DNA from 3 places in the Rhizobium sp. USDA 3886 genome. Region 3 is predicted to be linked to each of the others. Evidence: predicted binding sites of a transcription regulator. Region 3 holds the regulator's gene; each other region holds the start of a gene.
The links. The regulator LexA, encoded in region 3, represses DNA repair genes until DNA is damaged. The targets are predictions, from matches to a motif close to TGTTCNNNNTGTGTTCNG.

Region 1 (9,674 bases), 750 kb from region 3:
GACAGGAGCCCGACTCATCCACAGCCCGCCGCTGCGCTGCAGCATAGAATCCGCTTTTCACGCGACACAATTCAGACATATTATGTGCCGGTTAACGCGAGGAGGCAGACATGGGTATCACACGATCCTTGAATGTCCTGTTGGTCAGTGCAGCGTTCGCGTTCGTCTTGTCCATGCTCTTCATTTGAGCGCTCGACGAGCCCTATGACTGGAATACCTAGCTCCTGAAAAGCTAACAGTTCAGCCAATTAAAAAGCGCATGTCACCGCCAGACATGCGCTTTTTTATTCGATGCCGATTGGCAGCTTTCAGGCGGCGGCGCCCGCTGCCCTCTTCGCGCCTTCACGGCGGAGACCGAGATTGGTGAGCACTGCCGAAACCAGCGGCGAACGATTCATCGTGTAGAGATGGAACTCGTCCAGGCCGCGGCGAACGAGATCCTCGATCTGCTGGACGGCGACATCCACGGCAACCTTTGCCCGTTCGTCCACCTTGTCGTCGAGACCGGCAAAGCGTTCGTCGAGAAACGCCGGGATCACCGTGCCGCACGCACTGGCAAAGCGCTTCAGCTGCGTCAGGTTCTGGATCGGCATGATGCCGGGCACGATCGGAATTTTGACGCCTGCAGTCCGCACCTTCTCCAGGTAGCGCTCGAAATTGTCGTTGTCGAAGAAGAACTGCGTCAGCGCGCGGTCCGCGCCGTTGTCGGCCTTGCGCTTCAGCATGTCGATATCGGCCGCCACGTCCCGGCTCTCCGGATGCTTTTCAGGATAGGCGGACACAGAAATCTCGAAGTCGCCGATGCCGCGGAGGCCGGCCACGAGTTCAGCCGCATTGGCATAGCCGCCCGGATGCGGCTGGTAGGGAACCCCTGCCCCGCCGGGCGCATCGCCGCGCAATGCGACGAAATGCTTGACGCCCACATTGCGGAAATGGTCGATCACCTGATGCGTCTCTTCCTTGGTGGCGCCCACGCAGGTGAGATGCGACGCGGTCGCAAGCGGCGTCTCGTTGAGGAACCGCGTGACGGCCGTCAGGGTCGGCGCCTTCGTGGTGCCGCCCGCGCCATAGGTCACCGAAACGAAATCCGGACTCCAGTCCTGCAACTCTGCCACGGTCTTCCAGAGCTGTCCTTCCATCTCCTCCGACTTCGGCGGGAAGAATTCGAAGGAAATGCCGATATTGCGGCGGTCTCCGGTGTTCAAAGCCATATCATACCTCCCCGGCCAGTACTGTTTCGGCGCCTTCGGATGCAACGAGGCGCCTCGGATCGCGCGCAAGCCAGATGGTGACCGTAAGCCCCTTCTCGCCCTGCTGACCCGGATGAAGATCGACGGTCTGCTCCACATCGAGCCCCGTCTTGCGCAGCCAGTCCGTCACCGACTGATGCGAGAAACCGAGGCGGATATGCGCATGCTCGTCGCGAAGATATTCGAGCGCGTGCGGCGCAAGGTCGATGACCATAAGACGTCCGCCCGGGGCAAGCATCCGCGCCGCCTCGGCGATCGCGATTTCCGGCTGATCGAAGAAATGCAGGACCTGATGAATGGTGACGAGATCGAAGTCCTGCCCCTCGAACGGCAGGTTCAAAATATCGGCATGCCGTACCGAAGCCTTGGTGATGCCCGCCCTGTCGAGATTGGCGCGGGCAACGCTCAGCATGTCGCGGCTGGCATCGACCCCGATCGCCCGGCGATAAAGCCCGGAAAGCAGCTCCAGCATGCGCCCGGTCCCCGTGCCGAGATCGAGCAGCGAGTAGATCGGCTGAGTGCCGAGCAGCTTGATGACAGCGGCATCCACCTCCTCGTCGGCGGCGTGCAGACGCCGAAGCTCATCCCATTCGGCGGCGTTGCGGCTGAAATAGGCTTGTGCCCGCTCCGCACGTTGGCGCTTCACAGCAGAAAGACGCTCGCCGTCGCGCAGGATCACAGGGTCGTTCGCGGAGGCATGTGCCAGCAGCACGCGCACCAGCGCTGCCGCCTTGCCGTCCTGCCTCAGCCGGAAATAAGCCCAGGCACCCTCCTGATAGCGATCGATGAGGTCGGCCTCGCCGAGCAGCTTCAGATGCCGCGAAATACGGGGCTGCGATTGGCCGAGAATTTCCGTAAGATCGGTCACGGTCAGGTCACTGGCGGCAAGCAGCGCGAGAAGCCGCAGACGCGTCGGCTCACCGGCCGCCTTCAAGACGTCCACCAGCGCATCCAGTCCAAGCCTCACAGCTTCAGCCATATTCGACCCAATCAACATATAAAGATATCTTTATGTGATTTGAATGCGAGTGGCAAGCATGAATCCGCTCCATTCACGAAATTCGCCGCTCTGAAAGCGACCACACACAATGCAAAAAGCCCCGGCGTTTGCCGAGGCTCTTGATCTGAGGGGCCGTGAGAAGATCAGCGCGTCAGGCGCTTGTAGGTCACCCGCCTTGGATTGACGGAATCCACGCCGAGGCGCCGCATCTTGTCCTGCTCGTAATCTTCGAAGTTCCCCTCGAACCATTCCACATGGCTGTCGCCTTCGAACGCGAGGATGTGCGTTGCCAGGCGGTCGAGGAACATGCGGTCGTGGCTGATGATAACGGCGCAGCCGGCGAAGTTTTCGAGTGCGTCCTCAAGAGCTCCCAGCGTTTCCGTATCGAGGTCGTTGGTCGGTTCGTCGAGCAGGATGACGTTGCCGCCGGCCTTCAGCATCTTGGCGAGGTGGACGCGGTTGCGCTGGCCGCCCGAAAGCGTGCCGACCTTCTGCTGCTGGTCGCCGCCCTTGAAGTTGAAGGCGCCGCAATAGGCGCGCGAATTCACTTCGTACTTGCCAAGCTTGATGATGTCGTTGCCGCCGGAAATTTCCTCCCAGACGGTCTTGCTGCCGTTGAGCGCATCGCGGCTCTGGTCGACATAGCCGAGATCGACGGTATCGCCGATTCGGATTTCGCCGCTGTCCGGCTTTTCCTGGCCGGTGATCATGCGAAACAGCGTCGTCTTGCCGGCACCGTTCGGGCCAATGACACCGACGATGCCGCCCGGCGGCAGCTTGAAGGTGAGATTCTCGATCAGAACCGTATCGCCATATCCCTTGGTAAGGTTCTCGGCCTCGATCACGACCTGGCCGAGACGCTCGCCGACCGGGATGACGATCTGGGCGTCGCCGGGACGGCGGTCGGCGGCTGCCGCAACCAGGTCGTCATAGGCGCGGATACGCGCCTTCGACTTTGCCTGACGCGCCTTCGGGCTGGACGCAATCCATTCCTGCTCGCGTGAAAGCGCCTTCTGGCGGGACGCTTCTTCGCGGCCTTCCTGCTGCATGCGCTTCGCCTTCGCCTGCAGATAAGCCGAGTAGTTGCCCTCGTAGGGAATGCCGCGGCCGCGGTCGAGCTCGAGAATCCAGCCGGTGACGTTGTCGAGGAAGTAGCGGTCGTGGGTGATCATCAGCACAGCGCCCGGATATTCGCGCAGGTGCTTTTCGAGCCAGGCGATTGTCTCGGCATCGAGGTGGTTGGTCGGCTCGTCGAGCAGCAACACGTCCGGCTGCGACAGCAGCAGCTTGCACAGCGCAACGCGGCGGCGCTCACCGCCGGACAGCGTCGTGACGTCCGCATCGGCCGGCGGGCAGCGCAACGCGTCCATCGCCATCTCGACCTGGCTTTCCAAGTCCCAGAGGTTCTGGCTGTCGATAATGTCCTGGAGCTTGGCGCCCTCCTCCGCCGTCTCGTCGGAGTAGTTCATCATCAGTTCGTTGTAGCGGTCGAGGATCGCCGTCTTCGAAGCGACTCCTTCCATGACGTTTTCGAGCGCCGTCTTCGAAGCATCGAGCTGCGGCTCCTGCGCCAGAAAGCCGAGCGTCGCGCCTTCAGCGAGCCAGGCCTCGCCCGTATACTCCTTGTCGAGGCCGGCCATGATGCGCAGGACCGTCGACTTACCGGCGCCGTTCGGGCCGAGGATGCCGATCTTGGCGTCGGGATAGAAGGAAAGGTGGATGTTCTCCAGCACCTTCTTGTTGCCATATGCCTTGCTGAGGCCGGCCATGTGATAGATGAACTGACGTGCCATTATATGCTGCTCCGGGCGGAAACTTGAAAACCGTGGCCGCTATGTAGGCGAAAGCCGGCGCCCGGGCAACGCCGAAACCGGCTTTCTATACGGCAAATCGATTTTGGTTCCGTTCGAAAAGCAACGGAACGGAGGGATTCTCCTGCTCTCGTCAGGCCTTCCGCCCAGTCGCGTGAAATAGCCGCGCCATCGCTCGATATGGGTCACGCAGCGAAGCAGCGCGCTCAAGCGCGATGAGCTTGCCAGCGAGCGCCTCGTCAAAGCCGGGTTCGTCAAGATGATCGGAAAACACGCGGACTCCCCGCCATTGGCATTCCGCAAAGCCACAGGCCTCCATCTGCTGAACAACCGCCGAAGGATCATCGCCGCGCGTCTTGATTCCAAGGTTGCCCATGCTGGCCGCCGCGCCGGTTTCGATCAATTCCCTTGCCGTCGCGTAGTCTCCAAGCAGCGCTTCCCGGAAACCGCTGGAGAGTGCGTTTTTCGTCAGGATGCTAAGCAGCCCGCCGCGGGTTACATGACTTGCCAATTTTCGGATGGCAGCGGCGCTGTCGTCCAAGTACATCAGCACCCCGTGGCAGCAAACCGCATCGAACAGATGCTCCCATGCGAAATCGGTGATGTCGCCCGGCGCAAACTCAAGCCGGTCGCGGACTTGCTTCGGCAGTTCTGCCTTGCGCAGATTTGCCCGGCGTAGCATTTCCGGCGAAGCGTCGATGCCGAGAACTCTAAAGCCTGCTTCGGATAGGCGCGCGGATATCTCGCCATCGCCACACCCCATATCCAGAATTGTTCCGCCGGCAGGCGCAAGGCTGGCCACGACTTCGAACGCCAGCTCGTGACGTATTCTGCCGCGTATCCCATTCGAGTATCTTTGATAGGCGTCCCCGACGCTTCCGAAGTCGTCCAGCCGCATTGTTCTCCCTCCCTGCGCGGAAAGTATGCCGGTGCTCCAGTTTCCGGCCGTGGCGACAAACCTTCAGAAGCCCGCAGCGTCGACAACGCCTTCATCGCAGCCGAAGGAGGTGCGGCCGGCGCTTTGGATGAGTTTCGCAAGCCCCGCACCGGCACCGGCGCCCGAGCCCGCATCCTCCGACAGGCCGATCGTCAGCTCACTGATCACACGGATGCCGCCTGCACGGCGGCAGCTCATCTTCACGCGCTCGCCGGCGCCAGCCCCGAAGCTCTTGTCGAAAGCCGCCTTGATCTGATCGGCCTTGACCGTCATACCGACATTCGCCGCAAAGAGGTCGCGCACCGCCGAGCCGTTCAGGTCACCCATCAGGCGGATCGCCGCGCCGAAATAATCGTCGGCGCTCATCTTCGTGCAGGTGCCGTGCTTCGTCCATTCGTGACGTTCGAGACCCGATTGCGTTCCGGGCATGGCCTTCGCAAGGGCCGACGCGTTCTCGGCCGTCAGCTTGACCTCCGGCAGCTTCTGCCAATCGCCGTCCTTGTCGGCTGCCTGCAAGTCCTTCGGCACACCGCAGTAGTTCTGGCGCAGCGGCCAGAGGCCGTGCAGCGAGAAATTCGTCGCGTCGAAACGCTCCCTCGTCTGGCTGCTGCATTCCGGCTTTTTCTGGTTTGTCTGGCAGAATGCCGGCTGCCAGCTTGCAGCAAGGATGAAGCGAGTCCGCCCTTCCCGTTCCTGCGCAACCGCAAAGCCGGCCAGAATCATCGACAGAACGAACGCCATCAAGCGCAGAAACACCCTGCTCATCGCCACTCCCCGCAGACGGAACAATTCAGGAACACATAAACACGGAGCCCAAAACTCTGCAACCCTGAATCGCAAGAAATTTCGCTGCAAACATGTGCCGGGATGTTGCATTTGGCCCGCGATCTGCTCTGTTGCAGCGGGAGGATAGAAATGTTTTCGCAAACACAATGGCTTAAGACGCCGGAGGCAACGCTCGCCTTTCATCATGAGATAGCCGGCGGCGGCTCGCGTGGCGTGTTGTTGATCTCCCACGGACTTGCCGAACATTCGAAGCGCTACGCACGCTTCGCCAACGCGATAGCTGCACGCGGCTATCATGTCTATGCCCACGACCACCGCGGCCATGGCGAGACGGTGGCTAAGGGCGCACCGATCGGGCAGTTCGCCCCGCGAAATGGTGTGCAGCAGGTCCTCGCCGACACCGTCGCCATGCGGGACTATGCGGCAGAGCTCCACCCGAATCTCCCGGTGATCCTCTTCGGCCACTCCATGGGCGGCCTGATCGCGCTCAACGCTGCCGTGACCTATCCGGAGAAGTTCGACGCCGTTGCCGTGTGGAACTCGAACTTCGCGGTCGGTTTCGCAGGCCGCGCCGCGCAAGCCATCCTGCTTGTCGAAAAAGCCCTGAAGGGTTCCGACGTTCCGAGCGGCATGCTGCCTAAACTCACCTTCAGTGCCTGGGGCAAATCCATCCCCGGCCATCGGACGGAATTCGACTGGCTCTCCCGAGATCCGGCCGAAGTCGACAAATATATAGCCGATCCGCTCTGCGGCTTCGATGCTTCCGTCTCGCTCTGGCTCGATATCTTCGAGCTCACCTTCCGCGCGCCGCAGAAGCGGCATCTCGACAGGCTGCGAAAGGATCTGCCGATCCACGTCGTCGGCGGCGGAAAGGATCCGGCGACCGATGGCGGAAAAGCCGTGGCCTGGCTGTCAAACCGTTTGAAACGGCATGGTTTCTCCCGTATCACGACCGAAATATATCAGGACAAACGGCACGAAACGCTGAACGAGATCGGCGCCGAAGCGGCGATTTCGGCCTTTGCCGATTGGTGCGATGAAGCAACCGCAAGGTCCTGATAAGAGGACCATGGAATGAGCAGTGCCGCGATGATGAAGAATGCCTCCTCCGACGTGACCATGGGTCTGCTGCTCATGTTCCTTTCGGTGCTCGTCTCGCCGGTAATCGACATTTTTTCCAAGCTTGCGATCACGACGATTCCGTCCGCGGAAATCACCGCGGCGCGCTTTGCCGTGCAGGCGCTCTGCATGCTTCCGATCGTTCTCTGGCGGAAAAACCTGGCGGACTTGTCGTGGCGGCAGAGCCTCTTCCACGCGATCCGCGGCGCCATCATCACCATTTCGATGATCTCGTTCGTCACGACACTGAAATACATGGCGGTTGCAGACGCGATCGCGATCTTCTTCGTCGAACCCATCATTCTGACGATCCTGAGCAGTATTTTTCTCGGCGAGACAATCGGCTGGCGCCGCTACGCCGCCTGCGGCGTCGGCTTCTTCGGTGCGATATTGATCATCCAGCCAAGCTTCCAGGAGGTCGGCTACGTGGCGCTGTTGCCGGTCGTCAGCGCAGTCTGCATCGCCATCTCCGCGATGATGAACAGGGCCCTGGCACAACGCGAGGATCCCTGGGCGATGCAATTTCATATGGGCCTGTGGGGCCTTCTCTTCTGCGTCATTTTGCTCTTCATTGGGCATGGGAGCGGCTCGGATGTGTTTGATCCGGTGACGCCGGACATGACAGGTCTCGTCTGGCTCCTCGGCGTCGGCGTAACGGCCGCGATCGCCGGCATTCTCGGCGTCTATGCCTATCGCTCCGCACCCGCCTCGACCTTGGCGCCGCTGCAGTATTTCGAGATTGTCTCGGCGACGATCTTCGCTTGGCTGGTTTTTGGTGATTTTCCCGATGCCATCAAATGGCTCGGCATTCTCATCATCATCGCATCCGGACTTTACATCATCTGGCGCGAGCGCCGCTTTGCATCCAAGCCCGTATCCGATACATCTGAGGCGACGCGGGCGCCGTGATCCGTTCTCGGGAGGAACATGACGGACAGAAGCAGGAAGCCGCCGCTTGACGGCATCAGGGTCATCGAACTCGCCCGCGTTCTCGCAGGTCCCTGGGCCGGTCAGATGCTGGCCGATCTCGGCGCCGACGTCATCAAGGTCGAAAATCCGGATGGTGGCGATGATACGCGGCAATGGGGACCGCCCTTCATCGAGGGTAAGGACGGCGAAAACCTTTCAGCCGCCTATTATCACTCCGCCAATCGCAACAAGCGCTCGGTCACGGCCGACCTGAGGACCGAAGAAGGCCAGTCGCTGGTGCGGCGCCTTGCGGCAACGGCCGATGTCTTGATCGAGAATTTCAAGCTCGGCGGCCTCGTCAAATACGGGCTCGACTACGAGAGCTTGCGCAAGATCAACCCGAAGCTCGTCTATTGCTCGATCACCGGCTTCGGCCAGTCCGGTCCCTATGCCGGCCTCGCGGGCTATGACTATATCGTTCAGGGAATGTCCGGCTTCATGTCGATCACCGGCGAGCCGGATCGACAGCCGATGAAAGCGGGTGTCGCTATCGCCGATATCTTCACCGGCATCTATGCCGCATCGGCAATCGAGGCGGCCCTCATCCATGCCCTGAAGACGGGTGAAGGTCAGCTCGTCGATATGGCGCTGCTCGACGTTCAGTCCGCCGTGCTCGCCAATCAGAACATGAACTACCTGATTTCCGGCCGCGCGCCGACGCGGCTCGGCAATGCCCATCCGAATATCTCTCCCTATGAGGTCGTGCCGAGCGCCGACGGCTACCTGATCCTCGCCGTCGGCAATGACAGCCAGTTCCGTCGCCTCTGCACGGTCCTCAGCCTCGATGGCATCGCCAGCAACGAACGCTTTTCGACCAACAGGGCCCGCGTCGCCAACCGCGATGAGGTGCGCCGCCTGGTATCGACCGAAACGCTGAAATGGCAGAAGGCCGACCTCTTGAAAGCCTGCGAAGAAAACGCAGTGCCGGCCGGCGCGATCAATACCATCGAAGAGATGTTCGCTGATCCGCAGATCGTCGCGCGCGGCCTGCGCATCGATCTGCCGGATGCGGCAGGAACCGTGATCCCCGGCGTGAGGACGCCGGTCGTGCTCTCCGAAACGCCCCTGCGATACGAAAGGCCGAGCCCGCGGCTTGGCGAACATCAGGAAGAGGTTCTGGCCGAGCTCGAGGCATTGGAGCGCGCCGAACGGGAGAGGAAATCGGCATCATGAAGAAGAGCGGCGGCGAGCTGATTGTCGAAGCGCTGAAGGCAAACGGGGTCAAGCGCCTTTCCTGCGTGCCCGGCGAAAGCTTTCTCGCCGTGCTGGACGCGCTTTATGACACCGATATCGAGGTGATCGTCTGCCGTCAGGAAGGCGGCGCCGCGATGATGGCCGATTGCTGGGGCAGGCTCACCGGCGAGCCCGGCATCTGCATGGTCACCCGCGGCCCTGGCGCGACGAATGCTTCGGCGGGCCTGCATATCGCCAGACAGGATTCGATCCCGATGATCCTCTTCATCGGCCAGGTCCAGCGCGATGCCCGCGAGCGCGAGGCCTTCCAGGAAGTGGAGTTCCGGCGCGCCCTGACAGAATATGCCAAATGGGTCGGCGAAATCGACGATGCGGCGCGCACTCCCGAATTCGTCACCCGCGCCTTTGCCGTTGCCACCTCTGGCAGGCCCGGGCCTGTCGTGCTGTCACTGCCCGAGGACATGTTGCGTGATCAAGTGGAAGCGCCGCGCGCGAAGCCTTATGCCCGCGTTCCGGCTCATCCCGGACGCCGTCAGGTCGACGATTTCTACATGCGGCTCCTGAAGGCCGAGCGTCCGATGGTCATTCTCGGCGGCACACGCTGGGAT
Region 2 (9,674 bases), 1.8 Mb from region 3:
TTCCTGCAGTCGATGCCGCCGCATGTCGAAGTCGGCCTGCCCTTCTATTTCCGCTTGGGTCTGGTCGAAATCGCCAACTGGTTCGTGCCGCTGGTCTTTGCTGGACTGTTGCTGTTTGCCTTCCGCATGGGTGATCGCTTTGCCGCCGTGGTCGTCAGCGTCAACTGGCTGGGCGTGCCGCTTTCCTACATCAACGGTCTGCTGCTGGCGCTGGTCTTCTTCATTCCCGGCGCCATCAGCGTCGTGTCGGTCCTGCTCCTGGTCTTCATGATGGCGCAGGTCTTCATGCTTGCAAGGATTTTGCGGATGATCTTCCACGGCCACGGGCTGATGGTCGGGGCGCTGACGCTGGCTCTGCTGGTGCCGACCATGATCTTCGCTGAATATCTCCAGCGCTTCCTTGGCATTTATCCGGTCTAGGCCGACGATCTGGCGTAGTTCAGGTCATGACAGATCGTCATCACCATTTTCTTCTGTCCGCTTGCGCCGGTCGATGATGACCGCCGGATAATCGACCTGCATGAAATAAAGCCCCTCCGGCGGGGCGACCGGACCGCAGGCCTTGCGGTCCCGTGCTTCGAGCGCGGCACGCACATCCTCCGGCGTCCACTTGCCTTCTCCCGCGAGCTTCAGCGTTCCAGCGAAGGAGCGGATCTGGTTGTGCAGGAAGCTCTGCGCCGTTGCGCGGATTTCGATGAGTTCGCCGTTCCGCGTCACGTCGAGCCGGTCGAGCGTGCGGACCGGGCTGTTTGCCTGGCAGTGCGCGGAGCGGAAGGTGGTAAAATCATGCTTGCCGACCAGGATCTGGGCGGCCGCGTGCATCACGTGATGATCGAGCGCCTTCGGCACCCACCAGGCCTTGCCCGCTTCGAGCGCCAGCGGCGCGCGGCGGCTGACGATGCGGTAGAGATAATGCCGCCGGAGCGCCGAGAAGCGGGCGTCGAAGAATTCGCTCGCCACCGTCACGTCGAGGATCGAGACGGCCTCGCCGGCAAGCTTCAGATGGGCATTCAGCGCATTCTGCAACTTGAAGGGCGACCATTCCTTCGCGAGATCGGCGTGGATCACCTGCCCCATCGCATGCACGCCGGAATCCGTGCGACCCGCACCGCGGATCGACACGGTCTCGCCGCTCGCCGACAGGATCGCCTTCTCGATCGCCCCCTGTGCCGACGGCCCGTTTTCCTGCCGCTGCCAGCCGACATAGGCACGGCCGTCATATTCGACCGTCATGCGGTAGCGCGGCATCAGGAAAGCCTCGTGCCCACAGCAAGCGGCGTCCCGCGCAGGAAATCGGCGGCGGCGAGCGGCTTGCCGCCGGCCTTCTGCAGCTTCGTCAGCCGTACCGCGCCGGAAACGCAGGCAACCACCAGATCGTCCGTCAGCACCTCTCCGGGATTCCCCTGCCCTTCGGCAGGCATCGAACCCAACACTTTCACCCGCTCCGGCTTGCCGCCGATCCCTATCTCGAACCAGGCACCCGGAAATGGCGACAGTCCGCGGATATGATTGTGAACGTCCGTTGCACCCCTGCCGAAATCGATCCGCGTCTCGCCCTTGTCGATCTTCGCGGCATAGAGGACTCCCTCTTCCGGCTGCGGCGTCAGCGGCAGGTCGCCCATTTCGAGCTTGACCATCGCTTCAGCGATGGCCTTCGCGCCGACGTACATCAGCTTGTCATGCAGTTCACCGGCCGTCATGTTCGGTCCGATCTCGACTTCGCGGGTCAACGCGACGGGGCCGGTATCGAGCCCCTTGTCCATCTTCATTACCATCATGCCGGTCTTTTCGTCGCCTGCCATGATCGCTCTCTGGATGGGTGCTGCGCCGCGCCAGCGCGGCAGCAGCGAGGCATGGCCATTGTAGCAGCCGTTTCGCGTTCCGTTCAAAATCGCCTCCGGCAGCAGCAGCCCATAGGCGACGACAACCGCCACATCCGCATTGAGCGCCCGGAAGCGCTCCCGTTCTTCCGGCTCCTTGAAATTGACCGGTGTGAAGACCGGCAGGCCGAGGAGTTCGGCGGCCTGATGCACCGGCGACTTCTGCAGGTCGAGACCGCGCCGTCCGCCCGGCCGCGGCGGCTGCGTATAGACCGCAACGATCTGATGCCCCGCATCCACCAGCTTGCGCAGGGTCAGGACCGAGAACTCCGGCGTTCCCATGAAAATGATGCGAAGCGACATTCTATCCCGCCAGGTTTTAGGGCCGCCCGCCGCCCTGTCTAAATCGCCTTCGACTTCGCCGCCTTTGTGAACTTCTTGATCACCATTTCGCGCTTCAGCCGCGAGATATGATCGATGAAGAGTACGCCGTTCAAATGGTCGATCTCATGCTGTAGGCAAGTGGCGAGAAGGCCATCGGCCTCCACGGTCTGCTCCTTGCCGTCGCGATCGAGGTATTTGACCGTCACAGCCGCCGGACGCTCGACCTCGGCATAATAGTCCGGGATGGAAAGGCAGCCTTCTTCATAGACAGATCGCTCACCCGAAGACTTGAGGATCTCCGGATTGATGAAGACCTGCGGCTGTTTTTCCTCGCCCTCGCGCGAAACGTCGATCACCAGCATACGGCGCGGCACGCCGACCTGAATTGCAGCCAGACCGATGCCCGGCGCGTCGTACATCGTTTCCAGCATATCGTCGGCAAGACGCTTGAGATCGGCATCGACCCGCTCGATCGGCTTGGAAACCTGGCGGAGAACGGGATCTGGAAGAATGATAAGTGGCTTGATGGTCATGGCGTTCCCATAACCTATCTTTTCCGGCTAGGGAATTATCCTGAAACCCCGGAAGGCGCTTTTTTGCGCCGCCTTTCGGAATTTGCCGCATTCGGTTAGGTTGCGCGGCACTCCGGAAATTGCGCTGTGGATTTGTTCACGTTTTGATCTAGCCATTGCCTCCGAGTTTGTTATTGTGCGCGAATGAACAACGCTACCGACTCGCTGACGATTTCGCTCGCCGGGCTCAGCCCGGTCATCCTTGCTCTTGCCGGCGGCGCTATTGCTGTTGTTGTCGTGGTGCTCGTTCTGCTGTTCAGGAACGGCAATCTCCGCCGCGAGCAGAATGAGGAGGCAGCGATCCGGGCCGCGGAAGCCGATGCCCGAATGTCCGAGCTTCTGAAGATCCAGGCCGAGATGAAGGGACGCATCTCGACGATGGCTGAGGTCTTCGGCACACGTCAGGCCGAACTCAACCAAGCGATCGGTCAGCGCCTCGACGGCATGTCGCAACGCGTTAACACGACAATCAGCGAACAGACGAAATCGACGCACGAGAACCTTCAGCGGCTGCAGGAACGGCTTGCCGTCATCGATGCGGCTCAGAACAACATCCAGACACTGGCGAAAGACGTCGTCGGGCTTCAGGCTATCCTCTCCAACAAGCAAACGCGCGGCGCCTTCGGCCAGTCCCGCATGGAGACAATCGTCGCCGACGGCCTGCCGATGGGTGCCTATGCTTTCCAGCAGACGCTTTCAAACGGCTCGCGGCCGGACTGCACCGTGCGCATGCCGAACAGTGCACCGCCCCTGGTCATCGATGCCAAATTTCCTCTCGAAGCATGGAATGCCATTCGCGACGCGGGCAATCCGGACGCCACCAAACTTGCCTCGCAACAATTCCGCCGCGACATGGAAATCCATATCCGCGATATCTCGGAGAAGTATCTTATCCAAGGTGAGACACAGGAGACGGCATTTCTCTTCGTTCCTTCGGAATCGATCTTCGCTGAAATCCACGAGAATTTCGAGCCGATCGTCCAGAAAGCGCATCGTTCCCGCATCGTCATCGTTTCGCCTTCGCTGCTGATGCTGTCGATCCAGGTCATCCAGGCCGTTTTGAAGGATCAGCGCATGCAGGCGCAAGCGCACGTCATCCAGGGTGAGGTAGCAATCCTGATGGATGATCTCGGGCGGCTTGATGAGCGCGTGCGCAAACTGCAGACTCATTTTTCCCAGGCACAGCGGGATATTGATCAGATCATCACGTCCAGTGACAAGCTCTCCAAACGCGGCGCAAAGATCGAAGCGCTGGAATTCGAGGGCGGAGGAGCACTCAAGCAGGAACGTGAAAGCGGACCTCCGGCGAAGTCGGTCGAGAGCCGCACCGGGCTTCTTAAACTCCGGGTGGTTGACGAAGAGTGAGCCCATCGGGCAGTGTCCGTCCGCATAAGAAGCATGACGGGAAACCCTTTATGATCACAGTTTTCGGCTCCATCAACATGGACCTCATCGCCACGACCGATCGCCTGCCGAAGCCCGGCGAAACGGTGGCCGGCAACGGCTTTGCAACGGCGGCCGGCGGCAAGGGAGCCAACCAGGCATTGGCCGCGCGACGTGCCGGCCAAGTGGTCCATATGGTGGGCGCAGTCGGCAAGGATGAATTCGCTGCTCCGGCGCTTGCGCTTCTCGATCAGGCAGGCACCCGCCTTGCAGGTGTCAAGCATGTCGAAGGGCCGACGGGAACAGCGCTGATTATTGTTGGTGGAGACGGCGAGAACATGATCGCCGTCGTGCCGGGCGCAAACGGGACTATCACGGCTGGGGACGCCGATGCGGCAATCGGCGCCATGAGCAAAGGCGATATCCTGATGCTGCAGTTCGAAGTGCCCGCGCCGGCGGTTGAGCGTGCGCTAACCGCAGCCAAGGTCAAGGGCGTCACGACCGTCCTCAATCTCGCCCCGCTTATTGCGGACGCCCCACGGCTCGGGCGTCTCGCCGATATCGTCATTGCCAACGAGACGGAGTTCGAGCGGCTTGCCGGCCAGGACAACATGAGCACAGCTGACCGCGAAACGGCGTTAAGGCGCCTGCACGAAGAGACGGGACAGACATTGATCGTGACGCTCGGCGCAGACGGCGTGATCGCAATCCGGGATGGTGTCGTTACACGAGCGAAGGGACTGAAAATCGAGCCGGTGGATACCGTCGGCGCTGGCGATACGTTCTGCGGCTACTTTGCCGCAAGCCTCGATGAAGGCCTCGATTTTGAGGCTTCGCTGCGCCGGGCCGCCATCGCCGGCTCGCTGGCCTGCCTCAAGGCCGGAGCACAGCCATCCATTCCCTTGTCCGCCGAAGTCGCAAACAAGATATAGTCTTGTCTATTTTGACCGAACACTCGAAGAAATATGAATCAACTCAATATATTAGCAGAATGAATCGATATAGTTTCATTCAAATTTAAGGGATTTCCGGCGATCTTTCTTTGATCGCCTGGCTTTTCTCGAAGGCCCTGGCACGTCACGGCTGCTCCATGACGGCGCGGCATTTCCTCCCCGTGCCGGAGAATGCGCCTCCGGTGCGTCGCCACTGCCGAGGAACCCATGTCCATCTTCCGCATGAAGTCGCTTGCCGCAAAGCTCATCCTCATTACAGGCGTGGCCATCGCGCTTGTGATGCTGATCTCCAACCTTTTCCTGATCGACCAAACGCGCGATCGCGTTCAGATGCTGACGATGGACCAAGCCAATCTCGAGGCGAAATCAATTGCCAACGAGATCGCTGCAAATGTAGGCGAGTTGGCGAGCGCCGCGCGCTCGATGTCGGGCGTCGTCGGCCGCGGTCACGAAGGCAAGACCTTCGACCGCAAGGGCATCGTAAACATCCTCAAGGCTAACCTCGAGCAGAATGCTTTTGCCTTCGGAAGCTGGTTCTGCGAACAGCTCGGCGCCTTCGACGGCAAAACAACCGAGATCGCCGATAAGCTCGATGAGGGCACGAACAAGAACGGCGCCTTTACGCCCTATTGGTCGAAGACGAGGGGAGGCGCCATCCAGTTTTCGACCTTCGACAACGATTATGCCGCGGAATGGTGGAAACTTGCGGCCGAAAGCGGCAAGGGCGCCATCACCTCACCCTATCTCGCCGAAGGCACCGATGTTCCAACGCTGCTGACCTCCATCGCCTATCCCGTCATGTCCGGCGGCAAGATGATTGGTGTCGAAGGCGTCGACATCTCGCTCAAATCCCTCACCGACAAACTGCAGGCATTGCATCCCTTCGGTTCGGGTCGCGTCACCCTCGTTGCGCAAAACGGCAACTGGATCGTGGCGCCGACGAAAGAACTGATGTCGAAACCCTATGGCGACGGCGAAGGTGCGGCCGAAGTTCAGACAGCGCTAGCCTCGATGACATCAGGTGTGGTTCGTAACCTCGCCTTTGATGGCTATGAACCTTTCGACCGCGTCGTTTATCCGTTTGCCGTGCCGGATCTTCATGCAACGTGGGTCGTGCTCGTTGATGTTCCCCACAGCGCCATTAACGCACCAGTGCGCGATCAAACCTTCATGATGATCGCCGGTGGCATTGTTGTCCTCGGTGCCGTCATGCTGGCTCTCTATTTTGCCGTCCGCTCTTTCGTGCAAATGCCTCTTGGCTCGCTGGTTGCGAGTGTCAAAGCGCTTAGCGACGGCAAGTATGAAGAGCCGGTCACCGGTCAGGACCGCGCGGACGAAATCGGTTCCGTCGCCAAAGCCCTCGAAGGATTCCGGTTTGCGCTTGCCGATACGCAACGGCTCGAAGCAGAGGCTGACAATCAGCGCAGTGCCGCCGAAACTGAACGCAGCCGTTCTGAAAGCGAGCGGCAGGAGTCGGTCGCGCTGCAGCGCCAGATCGTTTCCATCGTCGGTGCCGGGCTCTCCGAACTATCGCAGGGCAACCTCGGCCATCGCATCACAGAGGCGTTCCCCGGCGAATACAACAAGCTGAAGCAGGATTTCAACGCTGCGCTTGCCAGTCTTGAAGAGACGATCAACACGATGAACGTCAGCGTCGTGAACATTGGCTCGGGCACCAGCGAAATCAGCAACAGCGCCTCGGATCTTGCCAAGCGCACGGAACAGCAGGCGGCAAGCCTGGAAGAAACCGCCGCCGCGCTCAACGAGCTGACCGTTCAGGTCAATTCGAGTGCTGACAATGCGCGGACGGCCGCCGGCAACGTTAATCTCGCCTGCGAAGACGCAGAAAAATCCGGCGAGGTGGTGCAAAAGGCAATCGCCTCCATGCACGGCATCGAGCAGTCATCGACTGAAGTCTCTCGCATCATCGGTGTCATCGATGAAATCGCCTTCCAGACAAACCTCTTGGCGCTCAACGCAGGCGTCGAAGCGGCGCGCGCCGGTGAAGCGGGTAAGGGGTTCGCTGTGGTTGCTCAGGAAGTCCGCGAGCTGGCCCAACGCTCTGCAAATGCAGCCAAGGAAATCAAGACGCTCATCAACACCTCAGCCATCCAGGTCAAGGAAGGCGTCGATCTCGTCGGCCGGGCCGGGGGTACGCTGCATAAGATCGCCGAGCAGGTGATGGGCATCAACGGTCTCATCCGCCAGATCTCAGCCTCCGCAAGTGAGCAAGCGATCGGCCTCAAGGAAATCAACCAGGCGATGAACCAGATGGACCAGGTGACCCAGCAGAATGCGGCAATGGTCGAAGAGGCGACAGCAGCCAGCGTTGCGCTGAACGACGAAGCGCAGACGCTGAAGGCCCTCGTCCTTCGCTTCCGTGTGTCTGGTCAGGGGAACGCCACGGCGCTGCGCTCGGCGGCACAGCAAATGCGCGCCCCTGCAACTCCGGCGCCGACCTACCGTTCTCCGGCTCCCGCGCCACGCCGAGCTGTGCCACAGTCGCACGGTTCGGCTGCCGTTGCGCAGGACAACTGGGAAGAGTTCTGAGGCAGGGCTCGGCACTGATGAAAAGAGGCGTCCGGACAACCGGGCGCCTCTTTTTATTTTAGACGATCGTCCGCCGCTCAGGCAGCGTTTGATGCTTGCTCTTCGTTGAGGAAGGCATAAATCGCCGATGCGGAATCGGTGGCGCGCAGCTTCGCGACGAGATCGTGATCGCGAAGCACCCGCGCAATGCGCGACAGCGCTTTCAAATGGTCGGCGCCCGCCCCTTCCGGAGCGAGAAGCAGAAACACCAGATCGACCGGCTGGTCGTCCAGCGCTTCGAAATCGACTGGACTTTCCAGCCGTGCAAAGACACCGACAATCGAGCGGGTGCTGGCAAGCTTGCCGTGCGGAATGGCGATACCATTGCCGACACCCGTCGAGCCGAGACGCTCACGCTGCAGAACGACGTCGAAAATTTCCCGCTCGGAAAGGCCGGTGATTTTGGAGGCCTTTGCCGCCAATTCCTGAAGCAACTGTTTCTTCGAATTTACCTTTAGGGCGGGAATGATCGCATCTTGGTGCAGCAGATCTGCCAATGCCATTTCTTTTTCCTTCTGTCGCCGAAACCGGATGATCGGGAGAGCGGCGTCCCCGCCGCTCATCGCCCGGATGTCAGCTCTTGATATTGGCCGCGTCGATCCAGCCAATATTGCCGTCATGCCTGCGGTAAACGATGTTCAAATGTTCCTTGCCCGGGCTACGGAACAGAAGCAGCGGCTCATCCGTCATATCGAGCGCCATCACGGCGGTCGCGACGGACATGGTTTTCAACTGCTTCGTGCTCTCGGCAACAATGACCGGGGCGAAATCGTCGGGAACCTCTTCTTCATGATCCGGGACCGCGTCCATGACCGTATAGGCGACTTCCGCAGACCCATTCAGATGGTTTCCGGCATGATGATCCTTGAGCTTGCGCTTGTAGCGGCGGAGACGCTTTTCGATGCGCTCCGAAGCTGCATCGAATGCGAGCTGCGGGTCCATCGCTTCGCCTGCCGCATGCAACACCACCCCGCTGTCGAGATGAAGCTTGCAATCGGCAGAGAAGCGCGAACTCGATTTCTCCACAATCACCTGACCGGAATAGCCCCCGTCAAAGTATTTCGTGATGGCCATGTCCATTTGGTCCTCGATCCTTTGACGGAACGAGTCCCCAATTTCCATGTGTTTACCGGATACACGCACACTCATCGAGTTTCCCTTCTTATAGTGGTTTGCGGTACCAGTTTACGCCAACGCCACACCTCATCCAAGCACTTCACGTAGACTCAAGCAAGATCGGCTTAAGTCGCGTGCTCCAAGCGCCCTGAGGATGATGGGGATAAGTCCAAACGCTGTTCACAGCGCCAATTGCGGCGGGCTTCTAGCGGTAGACTATCGAAATGTCAACGGGTGCGCCGCGGCGCGAATATGGAAATTCAGTCAAGGGTTGATTTAGCTCGGCTTTTAAAAGCCCGCAACCTTCGCCAATGCCCGCTTTTCGCGCCGCCGCTGAACGGAGGACGCGATATTCATCGCCTCGCGGTACTTTGCAACCGTACGGCGAGCCAGATCGATGCCGTCCTTCTTCAGCATGTCGACAATGTCATCGTCGGAGAGGACAGCATCCGGGCTTTCCCGCATGATCAGAGAGCGGATCCTGTGGCGAACGGCCTCAGCAGAATGGCTGTCGCCGCCCTCCACCGCGCTGATCGAAACCGTGAAGAAATATTTGAGTTCGAAGAGGCCGCGCGGCGTCAGAATGTACTTATTCGAGGTGACGCGGCTGACGGTCGACTCATGCATCTTGATGGCATCTGCGACCGTCTTCAGATTCAGCGGGCGCAGGTAATCGACGCCATGCATCAGGAAGGCGTCCTGCTGGCGGACGATCTCGCTTGCCACTTTCATGATCGTCTTCGCGCGCTGATCGAGACTGCGCGTGAGCCAGTTGGCGCTCTGAAGGCATTCGGACAAGAATGCGTAATCGCCGCCGTTCTTTGTAACCTTGGCGAAATAGGATTGATTGACGAGCA
Region 3 (9,674 bases):
CGGATCGGCGGTGCATCAGTTCACCCGCGTCGGCCGTCAGGCTTTCGTCGGGGGCCTTTCGGCCGTCAGCTACGATGTTATTCCCTACGGCATGCTCAACGGAAACCCGGGTTTGCTCGGCGGCCTCAACGTCGTCGGCATGACACGAGCAGGGATCGATCGCGCTGTCATTCATAAGGTGCGGCGCGCCTACAAGGCGATTTTCGAGGGATCGGGATCGATCCGCGACAACGCCGCAGCCATCCGCGACGAATATGCCGATTGCGAGCCGGTGATGCAGATCCTCGATTTCATTGCCGCGGAAAGCGATCGAGCGCTGTCATCGCCGACGCGAGGGCAGAAAGGCTGACCTTGTCTCCCGCCAGTGATACCGACAAAGGCCGTCTGGCGATCATTGCGGGAAACGGCCTTCTGCCGTCCTATGTCGCAGAGGCGGCGCGGGCGGCCGGCGAGGAGCCATTCGTGATTTCGCTGAAGGGCGAGCTCGACCGGTCATGGGAGGGCTACGACCACGCGGTCATCGGCGTTGGCGATTTCGCGGCGCTGTACGGACTTTTCAAGCGCAACAACATCACCCGCGTCGTCATGTCGGGCGGCGTTCGCAGGCGCCCCGAATGGCGGGAAGTACGGCCGACCTGGCGGACGATCGCAAAGATGCCTGGCGTAGTGCGCACGCTGCTCTCGGGCGGCGACGATACGGTGTTGCAGATGGTCATCAAGCTCATTGAGGATGACGGCCGCCGCGTCATCGGCGCGCAGGAAATCGCCCCTGACCTGCTGGCGGCTGTCGGACCGATCGGCGCCATGCAGCCGAGAAATGACGACAAGACCGATATTCTGAAGGCGGCAGCCGCCGCCGAAGCGCTTGGGGCGCTCGACGTCGGGCAGGGCGCAGTCTCTGTCGGCGGACGCATCGTGGCGCTCGAAGGTGTGGAAGGGACGGACGGCATGCTTGAGCGCGTCGCATCGCTGCGTGCCGCCGGGCGGATATCGCCGCGCCGCCGCGGCGTGCTGGTCAAGCTCTGCAAGCCGCAGCAGGATGTCCGAGCCGACCTGCCGTCGATCGGCCTCTCCACGGTGATGAATGTCAAGGCGGCAGGCTTGGCGGGCATTGCCGTCGAGGCGGGACGTGCGCTCATACTCGACCGCAAAGCAGTGATCACGGCCGCCGACGAAGCCGGACTTTTCGTCTGCGGCCTCGATCGCGGCCTGCCGTCATGGGGGCTCTCATGAAGGTCGCGATCGTGGCAGGCGAGGTTTCCGGTGATCTTCTCGGCGCCGATCTCGTGGCGGCACTGAAGCGCAGACATGCCGGGGTCGAACTGGTCGGCGTCGGCGGCGATGCGCTGGAGGCGCAGGGGCTGAAATCGCTCTTCGATTTCTCCGAGCTTTCGATCATGGGCATCACCCAGGTGCTCGGAAAATTGCCGAAGCTTGTCGCCCGCATCAGGCAGACGGCGGCCGCGATCATTGCGGCAAAGCCCGATATCCTGGTCATCATCGACAGCCCGGATTTCACCCATCGCGTTGCCAGACGTGTCCGCGAAACCCTGCCGGAGCTACCGGTCGTCAATTATGTCTGTCCTAGCGTATGGGCGTGGAAGGAATATCGTGCGCAGCAGATGCTGGGTTACGTCGACCATGTGCTGGCCGTTCTGCCGTTCGAGCCCGCAGTGATGGAGCAACTCGGCGGACCGCAAACGACCTACGTCGGCCACCGGCTGACGGCGGATGCGGATTTAATTGGCGCTCGGCTCCGCCGGGCAGAAAAGCTCCAGACTGACGCCGAAGGCCGGAAGACGATCATGCTGCTGCCCGGATCGCGCTCGTCGGAAATCACGAAGCTGCTTCCCTATTTTCGCGAGGCCGTGAATGAACTGGTGGCGCGCAACGGCGACGTGCGTTTCCTGATGCCGACGGTCAGCCGCAGAGAATCGATGGTTCGCGACATTGTGAAGGACTGGGAAACGAAACCTGAGATCCTGACTGGTAATGAACAGAAATGGCAGGCTTTCGCGGAGGCTGATGCGGCAATGGCTGCGTCAGGGACCGTCATCCTTGAGCTTGCACTTACAGGCGTGCCGACAGTCTCGGTCTACAAGACAGACTGGATCATCACGATGATGACGCGGCGTATCAAAACATGGACTGGCGCAATCCCGAATCTGATCGCTGACTACGCCGTCGTGCCGGAATATATCAACGAGGTCGTTCGCGGCGCCAGCCTGGCACGCTGGATGGAGAGGCTTTCCAGCGACACACTCCAGCGGCGCGCAATGGTTGAAGGTTTCGACTTTGTCTGGCAACGCATGCAGACGGAAAAGCCGCCGGGGGAACGGGCGGCTGACGTCGTTCTCGACCTTCTGAACAAGAAAAAAAACGGCCATTTCTGACCGGGTGCCCAACTGCATTGTGGCATCGGCCGCTCATAGACATGTAGCAGAGCAGTGATTGACGACATGCAACTTTGCGTCTAGCTACAATGGAATGAATATCGCAACGGTTCTCGTAGTGGTGATGGAGCGCATGGGCAGGATGGTATAACCACCCGGCGAAAGCACCCATGCGCGGTAAGCAGGCTCCTGACGGGGCCTTTTTTTATGCCCGAAATTGGGGCCGCGCCTCGTCAGACTTCCATAATCCCCACTGGCAAGATGGACAAACAATGATGAGCGACAATCCCATTCAGGTTCCCAGCAAACAGACCGCCGGAAACCCGGTCGTGACTTCGGCTGCGGCTGCGCCCCGACGCACAATTCTTATCCTCCTTACGGCACTCTCGGCGTTGCCGGTGAATATGATCTTGCCGTCGCTGCCGAACATTGCCGCCACGTTCCAAGCTGATTTCACGCTCGTCAACCTTTCGGTTGCCGGTTATGCGATTGTCAGCGCCCTGACGAACCTCATCGCAGGCGCAATGTCGGATCGCTATGGACGCAGGCCCGTTGCATTGATGGCAATCTCCATCTTCGTCGTCGCGTCCGTTGGCTGTGCCCTTGCGCCCAATATTGGCGTTTTCCTTCTGTTTCGAGCGATGCAAGCGTCCATCTCTGCCTGCTTTTCCGTCGCTCTCGTCGTTATCAAGGAAACATCGGGCGAACGCGAAGCCGCAAGCAGAATTGGTTACGCCGCCATGGGATGGGCAATTGCGCCCATGCTCGGCCCGACGTTTGGCGGAGTGTTGGACGAACTGTTCGGATGGCGGGCGATCTTCGCCATTCTTGCGATGTTCGGTGCGGCGATCCTGGCCCCGTCCATGCGGGAGTTGAGAGAAACCGCCACACCCTCGGCGAAATCGACGACGAACTACCTTGCTTCATATATGCATCTCTTGGGCGCGGCCGGTTTCTGGGCCTACACCCTGTGCATGGCCTGCTCCATGGGGACACTTTATATCTTCCTGGGAGGCGCGCCGTTGGCCATTGACGGATCAAGCGCGAAGCTGGGATTCTACATGGGAATGGTTCCGGCTGGCTTCATCCTGGGCAGCTATTTGGCTGGCCGCTACGGGTCCCGAAGCCCACGAAACGCCACCATTGTTGTTGCACGTCTCTTGACTTGCATGGGGCTGCTGGTCGGCCTGAGCCTGTCGATGTCGGGCATCACCCACGTTCTGGCGTTCTTCGGACCTTGCATGTTTATCGGCATCGGCAATGGGTTGACGATGCCCGCTGCCAACTTGGGCGTGATGTCCGTCCGTGCCGATCTCGCGGGCACTGCCGCAGGGTTGGCCGCCGCGATGTCAATCGCCGGCGGAGCGCTCATAGCCTCCACCGCCGGTCTGTTTCTCAAGGAGTCAGGCGCGGTCCATGCGCTGCTCGGCATGTTGCTGATATCGGCATCGCTCGCGTTACTGGCGGCACTTTTCGCGGCTTTTATCGATCGGCGCGCGTCCAAGCGGGTTTCCTAGCCGGCTGGCGCTTTCCACCCATCGCAGAAATGGGGTTGCTGCAAGGATCCTTAAGGCTCGCGACAAAGTCAAAAAAACAGCCGCAAAAGCCGGCGTTCTCGACCGGCTTTTGCGGCTGTTGATATTCCGCACTCTGGTCAAGAACTGGATCCTTGACCGGGTTTCCTTTCGGGAGGAAGCGGCCTAACGCTTCGAAACCGGAACGTAGTCGCGCGGCGGCTCGCCGACATAGAGCTGGCGCGGACGGCCGATGCGCTGCTGCGGATCTTCGATCATCTCGTTCCACTGGGCTATCCAGCCGACGGTGCGTGCCAGCGCGAAGAGTACGGTGAACATCGTCGTGGGGAAGCCGAGTGCCTTCAGCGTGATGCCGGAATAGAAGTCGATGTTCGGATAGAGCTTCTTTTCGATGAAGTATTCGTCGGTTAGCGCGATGCGTTCCAGCTCCATCGCGACTTCGAGAAGCGGGTCGTCCCTGTGACCGAGTTCGGCGAGAACCTCATGCGTCGTCTTCTGCATGATCTTGGCGCGCGGATCGTAGTTCTTATAGACGCGGTGACCGAAGCCCATTAGGCGGAACGGATCGTTCTTGTCCTTGGCGCGGGCGATATATTCCGGAATGCGGTCGACCGTGCCGATTTCCGAAAGCATGTTGAGGGCCGCTTCGTTTGCACCGCCATGAGCCGGACCCCAGAGGCAGGCAATGCCGGCTGCGATGCAGGCGAACGGATTGGCGCCCGAGGAGCCGGCGAGACGGACCGTCGAGGTCGATGCGTTCTGCTCGTGGTCGGCATGCAGGATGAAGATACGGTCCATGGCGCGTGAAAGGACCGGGTTCACGACATATTCTTCGCAAGGAACGGCGAAGCACATGCGCAAAAAGTTCGAGGCGTAGTCGAGATCGTTCTTCGGGTAAACGAAGGGCTGGCCGATATAGTACTTGTAGGCCATGGCCGCGATCGTCGGCATCTTGGCGATCATGCGCAGGCTTGCAACCATGCGCTGATGTGGATCGGTGATGTCCGTCGAGTCGTGGTAGAAGGCAGACAGAGCGCCGACGCAGCCGCACATGACGGCCATCGGATGCGCGTCGCGGCGGAAGCCGGTGAAGAAGCGCGACATTTGCTCGTGCACCATGGTGTGATGCGTGACGCGGAAGTCAAAGTCCTTCTTCTGCGCGGCCGTCGGCAGTTCACCGTAAAGCAGCAGATAGCAGACTTCCAGGAAGTCGCCGTGCTCGGCAAGCTGTTCGATCGGGTAGCCGCGATGCAGCAGAACGCCTTCATCGCCGTCGATATATGTGATCTTCGATTCACAGGAAGCGGTCGAGGTGAAACCAGGATCGTAGGTGAAGGAACCGGTGTTTTTGTACAGTGCACCAATATCGATGACATCCGGACCGATCGTTCCGCTTTTCACGGAAAGATTGGCGGTTTTGTCGCCGATTTTGATTGTTGCGCTTTGATCCGTCATGCTGATCCTCCAAACTGGCGGCGGCGCCATAAAAGCGCCATAGGGTTAAGCGTCCTCTCCGATAGCTATATGATCACGGCGCCAATGCCAAGTTACCGTGGCGCCATTTTGTGCATCGCAGTATCAACTTTTAGACACTCCTGCGATGCCGGAGGCGCATAACGGAAGCCAATGATTTAATTCGGCTTTTGGCAATCCAATTTTTTTGGCTTTTTTCAATCGATTATTGTTACTGAAACGCCCGTTGGGCTGCATTCGGGGTTGTATTAAGAGGTGCCGCCGGGCTGGGTGCATGCCGGAGTTGAAAACGAGCACGCTGCGCATTTCCGCGTCAGCAGATGTCGTGGACGGGCAGTTCCGCATGCCCCTGCCTTGCGCTTTTGGAAAGCGGGAGGAAGCCTCCGGCATATGCAAAGCTCTCGCCCGCGAATAACCGCCGTTCGCAACGTGGCGCTTTCAGCGCTTCTCATCATCATCGTCTCGCCGCCCTCCGAGGATCATGGGGCCGAGCTTCCAGATGTCCTTTACCGCGACGCTGGCGCTGGTCCCCGGATACGCGCTATGGAAGGAGCGGCCGATGCGCGAAGCCCGTTTGCAAAACTTCGGGCGCTTCAGCTGCTGATTTCGGTCTCGGGCTTTTTCGGCGGCATCCTGCGGCTTTTCGACGGCATTGTTCTCGATCGAGCATATTCACCGGCTGACGGCTTATGTCCTGCGGGCCAATCCCGCAGCCATGCCGATCATCTCCTTCATCATCATGCCTGCTGGATTGATTGCCATGCTGCTGATGCCCTTCGGGCTCGACGCGCTGCAATGGAGGGTGGTCGGTTTCGGGCTCGATCTGGTGATCGCGACCGCAAAGACAGTATCCTCGTGGGTGGCGACATCGGCGTGGGCGGGCTGCCGGGCTGGTACTTTCCGGTAGCAGTCACCGGCTTCCCGCTGCTTACGCTGCTGCGCACGAAGCTCCGGCATATTGGCACCGCGATCATGTCAGTCTCGACGCTTTTGGTCGCCCTGATGTCGGGCGTAACCGCACCGGATGTTGTGATCGCAGAGGACGGCAGCCTCGTTGCCATCGTCAACAGAGCCTCGCTCGCGTCGGACGGCGAGCGTCGCCGGATTTCATTTTCGATCAGTGGAAAGGGCGCTGGCTATCGATGACAATCTGCGGCCCCGATTCATCGATGCCGGTTCAGCGCCGATCCACTCGGCAAAAGCCAGCGAGAGAACGGAGCTCTCCCCGGAGCAGCAGGAGAAGGCGAGAAATGCGATGCGGAACACTGCCGCGGCTAGCCATTTGTCCTGCGTCAAGAAAGCATGGTGTACGGGAACGGCTCGAAAATGGCTCCGTGCTGACGGTGCTCGATAATGCCGCCTATCTTGGTCCAGCTTGCCATACCGTGGACATCGGCGTTGCGCCGGTCAGCTGCGCTCTGCCGATCCGGCGCGATGCCCTTCACGGGCGAAACCTTGCGGAAAACCGGCGCTATTGAATTGCGCTTCGGAAGCGGAGCAGCACAAATCACAACCGCCTTCGAGAAACTCGATCGCCCCTGGAGCCGCCACCGCGCCTATGATTGGCGCAGCGGTACCTTTGCCCGGCGATGGGCCGCCGGTTAGTGATAACGGCGGATGAGGCCGACGAGTTTGCCCTGAACCTTGACACGATCTGGTCCGAAGATGCGGGTTTCGTAGGCCGGGTTTGCGGCCTCGAGCGCAATCGAAGCACCCTTGCGACGGAACCGTTTCAGCGTCGCTTCCTCGTCGTCGACCAGGGCCACGACGATATCGCCGGGGTTTGCGGTACTGGTGTTGCGGATGATGACCGTGTCGCCGTCGAAGATACCAGCCTCGATCATCGAATCGCCCTTGACCTCGAGCGCGTAGTGCTCGCCGGAGCCGAGCATGTCGGCTGGAACGTTGATGTCGTGCGTGTTGTTCTGGATCGCCGAGATCGGAACGCCTGCCGCGATCCGGCCCATGACGGGAACCGAAACGGAGCTGTTATTGCCTTCGTTCGCCGGCTTCGGCGGGACGGCCGTAGGCTGCAGCTTGCCGAGGCTGCCCTCGATGACGCTCGGCGAAAAGCCGCGGCGGGGCTGAATGCTCGGGCTATAGGCTTCCGGAAGCCGGATCACCTCAAGCGCGCGAGCCCGATTCGGTAGGCGGCGAATGAAACCGCGCTCTTCCAGTGCGGTGATCAGCCGATGGATACCGGATTTGGACGCGAGATCCAGCGCATCCTTCATTTCGTCAAAGGACGGCGGCACGCCGGATTCTTTCATGCGCTCATGAATGAAGAGGAGAAGCTCCTGTTGTTTGCGCGTCAGCATCGAAGTTTAACCCCAGTTTCGTGAAACAAAGCCAGAACAGACACTATATGTTCCATATGTGTTCCGCAAGTACCTAAATTTTCGTAAAATTTCCCCTCAACTGCGTTCGTTTTCGAAACTTTTTGTTTGCCGGATAGGGCGCCCGGCTTGCAAAGCCAAGATACCCGGCACACATCTTTCGGCACAGGAAATGGAGACGTGACGCCATGCTGCATCCGCTGGATCATCTTGTTCTGCCTGTCACCAACATCGATCTCGCGCGGGAGCGGCTGGGACGATTGGGGTTCACGGTTGCCGACGAGGGCCGTCATCCTTTCGGCACGGTGAATGCCTGCGTTTTCTTCTCCGACAAGACCTATCTCGAGCCGCTTGGCGTTGCGAGCGCGAAGGAATGTGAAGAGGCAGTGCGGCACGGAAACGTCTTTGTGGCACGCGACCAAGCCTTTCGCTTCCGCTGCGGCAATGACGGATTCTCTGCGGCCGTGTTCGCCACGGAAGACGCGGACGCCGATCATGCGCACTTCGTGCGGGCGAGAAAGAGCGGCGGCGGCATGCTGGAGTTTTCGCGCCTGATCAAGATGCCGGACGGGTCGCAATCGACGGGGACTTTCAAGCTTGCCTTTGCCGCCGATCTTCGGGTGCCGGATTTCTTCCTCTTCGCCTGCCAGCGCATCAACGCCTTTCCGGCCGATCGCAGCGCGCTGGAAAAGCATGCGAATGGCGCAACCGGTATCTCGGAGATCGTGCTAAGCGCGCCGGAGCCTGAAGCTTTCGGCTCGTTTCTTCAGTTGGGCGCGTCTACGACGGGAATCGAGCGGACGCCGTTCGGCGTGGCGATCGCGTCAGCGAATACCAGGATTAGCCTGCTGTCGCCGGAAGGGATGGAGGCTTATTTCGATTCGCTGCCGTTAACCGCAGATAAGGGGCTTAGAGGCAGCGCTATCGTTTTCCGCACCACCGATCTTGCCGTGACAGAAGCGCTTTTGGCTGATAACGGGATGACCTATACACGCAAGAACAACAGAGTCCTGGTGAAGCCGGCGCCCGGCCAGGGTGCGATCTTCGCCTTCGAGGAGACCCAATGAGCAATACGAATTCCGAAGTCGCAGTCGGCGAAGGTGCCGGCCGCGTCGTCTTTTCCAACAGCGGCAGGCTGTCACTGATTGCCGGCCCCTGCCAGATGGAGAGCCGCGAGCATGCGTTCATGGTGGCCGGCGTTTTGAGCGAGCTGTGCAAAATGCTCGGCATCGGCCTGGTTTACAAGTCGTCCTTCGACAAGGCGAACCGGACCTCGCTGTCCGCTCAGCGCGGCATCGGCCTTGAGAAGGCGCTGGAAGTCTTTGCCGACCTCAAGAAGGAATTCGGTTTTCCGGTGCTGACGGACATTCATACGGAAGAGCAGTGCGCTGCCGTCGCGCCGGTCGTCGACATCCTGCAGATCCCGGCCTTCCTCAGCCGCCAGACGGACCTCCTCGTTGCCGCCGCCAAGACGGGCCGGGCGATCAATGTGAAGAAGGGCCAGTTCCTGGCACCCTGGGATATGAAGAACGTCCTCGGCAAGCTGAATGCCACCGGCAATCCGAACATCCTGCTTTGCGAGCGCGGGGCCTCCTTCGGCTACAACACGCTGGTCTCGGACATGCGCTCGCTGCCGATCATGGCGGCCATGGGCGCCCCTGTCGTTTTCGATGCGACCCATTCGGTGCAGCAACCCGGCGGGCAGGGCGGCTCGACCGGCGGGCAGAGGGAGTTCGTCGAGACGCTGGCACGCGCGGCCGTCGCCGTCGGCGTGGCAGGCGTCTTCATCGAGACGCATGAGGATCCCGATCACGCACCGTCCGACGGCCCGAACATGGTCCATCTGAAGGACATGCCCCGGCTGCTCGAAAAGCTGCTGGCCTTCGACGCGATCGCCAAGGCGGCTTGAACGGACATGAGGTGCCTGCCGTCAGCCG

Region 1: ACZ9BX_RS08410 (ribonuclease T2 family protein) is a predicted target of LexA. The motif match lies at 5,780-5,797, and genes of this name have one in related genera.
Region 2: ACZ9BX_RS13370 (DNA recombination protein RmuC) is a predicted target of LexA. The motif match lies at 2,871-2,888, and genes of this name have one in related genera.

The regions. Positions count from the first base shown of each region.
Region 1 is NZ_JBWCDC010000001.1:1,597,166-1,606,839, forward strand. It holds gene metF (methylenetetrahydrofolate reductase [NAD(P)H]) at 309-1,211, opposite strand; gene ACZ9BX_RS08395 (ArsR/SmtB family transcription factor) at 1,213-2,229, opposite strand; gene ettA (energy-dependent translational throttle protein EttA) at 2,394-4,043, opposite strand; gene ACZ9BX_RS08405 (methyltransferase) at 4,195-4,959, opposite strand; gene ACZ9BX_RS08410 (ribonuclease T2 family protein) at 5,023-5,763, opposite strand; gene ACZ9BX_RS08415 (alpha/beta fold hydrolase) at 5,914-6,843, shown strand; gene ACZ9BX_RS08420 (DMT family transporter) at 6,859-7,812, shown strand; gene caiB (succinate--glutarate CoA-transferase) at 7,831-9,045, shown strand; gene ACZ9BX_RS08430 (thiamine pyrophosphate-binding protein) at 9,042-9,674, shown strand, end outside.
Region 2 is NZ_JBWCDC010000001.1:2,601,781-2,611,454, forward strand. It holds gene ACZ9BX_RS13350 (hypothetical protein) at 1-420, shown strand, start outside; gene truA (tRNA pseudouridine(38-40) synthase TruA) at 445-1,248, opposite strand; gene fmt (methionyl-tRNA formyltransferase) at 1,248-2,183, opposite strand; gene def (peptide deformylase) at 2,222-2,737, opposite strand; gene ACZ9BX_RS13370 (DNA recombination protein RmuC) at 2,921-4,141, shown strand; gene ACZ9BX_RS13375 (ribokinase) at 4,192-5,091, shown strand; gene ACZ9BX_RS13380 (methyl-accepting chemotaxis protein) at 5,320-7,662, shown strand; gene ptsN (PTS IIA-like nitrogen regulatory protein PtsN) at 7,740-8,204, opposite strand; gene hpf (ribosome hibernation-promoting factor, HPF/YfiA family) at 8,275-8,850, opposite strand; gene rpoN (RNA polymerase factor sigma-54) at 9,106-9,674, opposite strand, start outside.
Region 3 is NZ_JBWCDC010000001.1:843,248-852,921, forward strand. It holds gene lpxA (acyl-ACP--UDP-N-acetylglucosamine O-acyltransferase) at 1-349, shown strand, start outside; gene ACZ9BX_RS04380 (LpxI family protein) at 352-1,233, shown strand; gene lpxB (lipid-A-disaccharide synthase) at 1,218-2,393, shown strand; gene ACZ9BX_RS04390 (MFS transporter) at 2,666-3,910, shown strand; gene gltA (citrate synthase) at 4,094-5,383, opposite strand; partial or broken gene ACZ9BX_RS04400 (ComEC/Rec2 family competence protein) at 5,804-7,022, shown strand; gene lexA (transcriptional repressor LexA) at 7,003-7,719, opposite strand; gene ACZ9BX_RS04410 (VOC family protein) at 7,926-8,804, shown strand; gene kdsA (3-deoxy-8-phosphooctulonate synthase) at 8,801-9,646, shown strand; partial or broken gene ACZ9BX_RS04420 (methyl-accepting chemotaxis protein) at 9,668-9,674, opposite strand, start outside.